DNA from 2 places in the Frankia sp. Cppng1_Ct_nod genome. Region 1 is predicted to be linked to the other one. Evidence: riboswitches for the same ligand, from Rfam matches in the RefSeq annotation. Region 1 holds a riboswitch; the other holds the start of a gene.
The links. A riboswitch is a leader RNA that binds a small molecule or an ion and turns the genes downstream of it on or off. The one in region 1 is predicted to bind cyclic di-AMP.
Positions count from the first base shown of each region.

Region 1 (2,188 bases):
CGTGTGGGCATGCAGTGGATGAGGAGACGCGACCGGGTCGCACGGGAGCTGAGGGTCGCGGCATACGCTGTCTGCATCCAGGAGGAAAAAATCCTTCTCGCACGTTTTGTCGGCAGGAGCGGGAAGGTCTGGACCCTACCCGGAGGCGGTATTGATCACGGGGAAGACCCGTACTTCGCGGCGATCCGGGAAGTCGAGGAGGAAACCGGCTACCACGTCGTCATCGAATCGTTACTGGGCGTGGACTCGATCCTGCGGCGGTATCCACGTGGGCGCGGTGTCGAAGCCGACCACCACGCCGTTCGAGTCTTCTACACGGCACGAGTGGTCAACGGCGCGTTGCGGCACGAGATCGGCGGTTCCACCGACCAGGCCGCATGGATCGATCTTAACCGGGTCGATGCACTCGACCGGGGCGATCTGGTAGACGTCGCGCTGAAACTCGAACGCACCCGCCCGCCAGCCGGTCGGGTGGACCGCGAACATTCCTGACGTACACCCTTCTGGCACAGGTGTTTCTGGCACAGGTGTTTTGACATATGCAGGTGCCGTTTTCGTCGCGGTCGGCGGATGACAGCGTGCCGGGCCCCGGGCGAGATTCGGTAGTCGAATCCAGCCCGGGGCCCGTGCGCTACCAGGCGGACATTGCCCGGCGCGGGTACTTGTCATACCCGGAGTCATGTCGGGCGCTGTGGGTCAGCTCCTGCCGCCCCAGCAGTGCTTGGATGCGTACCAGGGGTTGGTGCCCTGCTGCGCGTACAGGATGCGCGCACGCTGCCACTGCTCGGCAACGCTCGCGTTCTGCGGCAGACCTGATCCACCCACCCCATGCCAGGTGTCCGGGAGGAACTGGAACAGCCCACCCGCCCCGATCGAGTTCACCACGTTGGGGTTTCCACCCGACTCACAGAGGGAAATGGATGCCAGAACCTGATCCGGTGTTGCCGCACTCGCGGACTGGGACATCGCAACACCGCCACCGATAGCGGCAGCAAGCGCCGGGACAACAACCATCGCACGGGCACGCATGGTGATTCGGGACATAAAAATGCCCTTCCCCACGCCTTCGAGGTGAGCTGTCGGGTTCGGACTGGGAAGTCGCCCGGCCGCGCTACGCGGCTTCACCCCAAGGACGCCTGACTGCGACGCCCAAAAAAATGGTTCCCCCGCTCCTGCCATTTTTTGATGTTCGTCGGACGGGGCAGGATTCGGCGTGCCGTCCGACGGCGCCTTCCTGGTCGAAGGCACGGCGAAGACCATACACACATCGCCCGTCCAGAAGGCAAGGCAGTCCACCGCGCAGTGAAGAGGCGCACATTAAACGTCCGATGTTGACGGTGGTAAACACGACCGGTACCGCGCCCGCGCGCACGCACACCGGTCACAGCACGTACGCACACCGGTCACAAAATGATCGGCGCCGTTCCATCCCGGCCGGATACGGAATCGTCACCGCATCCTCACGCACCGACTTTGATTGCGCGTTTCGCGTTACGTAAGCAGTCGGGTCGACCGGGTGGCGATCGCGGAACGAGTACCGGTACGCGTATGGTCGGGGCCTGCGATGTCATTTTCGGACTGATCCGGCCGTCAGTGGTCGTGTCCTTGACCGGTTCTCCACAACCGGTTCTCAGCGCAGACAGCCGGAGATCGGACAGTCGGAGAGGCGAACGAAACGGAAGCCGGAACCGGTCAGTCGGGGCACCGCAGCGGCGATCCCCTGGGCGGTGCCGCCGGACGGGTGGTTCATGTGGCCGATGACGACCGATCCGGGCCGTGCGGTGAGCACGGCGTGCGTAACCTGGTCGGGGGTGAAGGTCGCCCCGGCATCGCCGTTGACGTCGAAGTTGACGACGCGTTCACCGAGATCGGCGACGATGCGTGTCGCTACGTCGTCGCAGTGTGCCGTACCTGATCGGAAGAACCCCGGCGGATGGCCAAGGAGCGCGTTGAGTTTGTCCCGGTTCCCGGCGACCTCGTCGAAGACCTCGCCGACGTTGTGTGTGCCGGTGATGCCGTAGGCGGACCGACCGGACACCGACAGCGGGCGGTGGAACGTCCCATGGTTGGCGATCTCGAACAGCGGGTCGGTGGCGAGATCGTGGAACACCTGGGGGTTGGCGTCGATCCAGCGGGAGTTGAGGAACAGGGTTGCCGGTACCCCGTGTCGGCGGAGAAAGTCGGTCAA
Region 1 is NZ_CAKKTK010000001.1:86,912-89,099, reverse strand. It holds gene NBW77_RS00435 (NUDIX hydrolase) at 10-492, shown strand; gene NBW77_RS00430 (transglycosylase family protein) at 697-1,044, opposite strand; cyclic di-AMP (ydaO/yuaA leader) riboswitch at 1,047-1,224, opposite strand; gene NBW77_RS00425 (polysaccharide deacetylase family protein) at 1,631-2,188, opposite strand, start outside.

Region 2 (2,188 bases), on a different contig from region 1:
CTTCCCGAAGCACTTCCCGAAGCACTTCCCGAAGTGGCTGCGGCAGCGTCACCCCGTGCAAGATACTGGCGATAGGCGCCATTCGTGTAGGTACTCCACGCGCCTATCCCCTGAATGTCGCATACGTGCTTGGCCGCCCACGCGTTGGTTGCGGGATCGTACAGGTCCCGGTCCCCCACCCAGCTCGCATGGGCCCGCATATTGATCTGCCACAGTCCGCGGGAGTCCTCGCCGTTCGAGTTGTGCGAAGTCGGGTTGCCGCCGGACTCCGCCAGCGCCACCGCCACCCAGGTACCAAGCGGCGCCCCGCTGCAGCCAGAAAGTCCGGCGTTCATTCCGACACTGGCGATCGTAGCGTCGGAAACCTGGGTCGGAGCAGGGGTACTCGCGCTGGCCGGGCTTGCGCTTAGCATCATTCCGGCCGTCGTGCCGATGACCCCGACAGCGGCGATCATCGCGCCGCGATTGTGCGGGGTCTGCTTCCGGTGTCTTCCCTTGGACATTGTTGAACATCTCACTCACGGTGTCGTTTGAGCAGCTCGAACGCTCGGTGGATTCAAGACCGGTACGCCTTTCCGGCGACACCTTTCCTGACGGGCAAATATCAAGGAAAGGTCAGAATGCGCCGTACCGGTTCACCCGATGCGACCGACAAGATAGTGGGAGGAATAGATTTTCTGAAGCCTGACGACCGTCCCGCTGTGGGGAGCGGCCCATATCATGTCGTTCCCGGCGTAGATCCCCACGTGATAGATGTTTCCGGGAGAACCGAAAAAGATGAGGTCACCGGGCTGCTTCGCGCCCTGAGACACCTTCTGCGCGGCCGCGTACTGGGCATCGGTCACCCGTGGGATATTGCGGCCCAGCTGCTTGTAGACGTACTGGACGAGACCGGAACAGTCGAATGCGTTCGGCCCCTGGGCGCCCCACATGTACGGCTTGCCCGCCTGCTTGGAGGCCAGATAGACGATCTTCGCACCCAGGCTGCTGGCGGACGCCGACGAACCGGCCGGATCGGTGGCGGTGGCGGTGGCGGTGGCGGACCCACTTCCCGCCGCCGAGGACGGAGATGCCGAGGATGAAGGCGAGGCCACGGCGGGCTCCGGCGCGGAGACCCCCGCCGCCTGTGCGCCACCACCTGCCCAGGTCGCCGCGGTGACGCCGCTGGAGTCGCCCGTGGTGTCGGCCGCCTGGTCGTTGGCCCAGGCCGGGGCCGAAAGACCGGTGAGGGCAACGGTCCCGGTGACCGCGGCAGCGACCGCCACCCGCGCGGACACTCGTCCAAATGTGTAACTGGTGGTCGGCGCGCGGTGACGACCGCGTCCGGAACGCGTCGTATCGGCCGAGTCCGAACACGCCTGATATGCAGGCAAGGTTGGTCCTTCCCGTACGCCTGCGAGGTTAGCTGTCGGGTTCGGGCCGGGAAGCCCGGTCGGCGCGCGGGGATGCGCGGCCGACTTCACCCCAAGGACGTCGCCGTGGCGGCGGCGTCCGGCGGAAGATGGTTCCCCCGCTTCTGCCCTGGCGACTGCTAGAGGGACACCGGACCGTGGGCAGAACTCGGCGTGCAGTCCGGTGCTGCTGAGAGCTCGGCCACGGTAGCGAACTACACGCTGTGACCGCAAGTCCCAGTTCTACGGGATTATCGGCGCATATTGGCTACTGTACGTGTCGGTTATCCTGTCCTCGCTGCCGTCGCCATCAAGATCACAAAGGTTGGACTGAGGCAGGATGCGGTCTGCCCGGATCCCGGTATCACGGAGCCCGGTATCACGGATCCCGGTATCACGGATGCGGATGCGGATACCTCATGCCATCGGGTCGCCACTACGTGACATGCTGACGCTTGAGCGAGCCGTAGCATGATATGGACCGGTGTCGGGGGTACCAGCATGACCGTCCAGATCGACCATGTGATCGTCCTGGTTCTGGAGAACCGGTCGTTCGACCATCTGCTCGGATACCTACCGAGCGACGATCCCGACTTCGAAGGCCTGACCCGCGGCGGCCCATATGAGAACCCCGGGTGGAACGGCGGCCCGGCACAGGCCGCATCCCCGACCGGTAAACACGTCCTGCCCGTCGACCCGGACCACTCCCATGACGCGGTCATGCTGCAACTGGGCGTCTCGGGCCGGCGCCGGACACCGACCAACCAGGGCTTCATCGACAGCTACGAACGCAAGGG
Region 2 is NZ_CAKKTK010000024.1:30,442-32,629, forward strand. It holds gene NBW77_RS09535 (transglycosylase SLT domain-containing protein) at 1-503, opposite strand, end outside; gene NBW77_RS09540 (C40 family peptidase) at 636-1,265, opposite strand; cyclic di-AMP (ydaO/yuaA leader) riboswitch at 1,376-1,537, opposite strand; gene NBW77_RS09545 (alkaline phosphatase family protein) at 1,893-2,188, shown strand, end outside.
Region 2: linked by a shared signal. The riboswitch ahead of NBW77_RS09540 (C40 family peptidase) and the one ahead of NBW77_RS00430 (transglycosylase family protein) in region 1 are both predicted to bind cyclic di-AMP.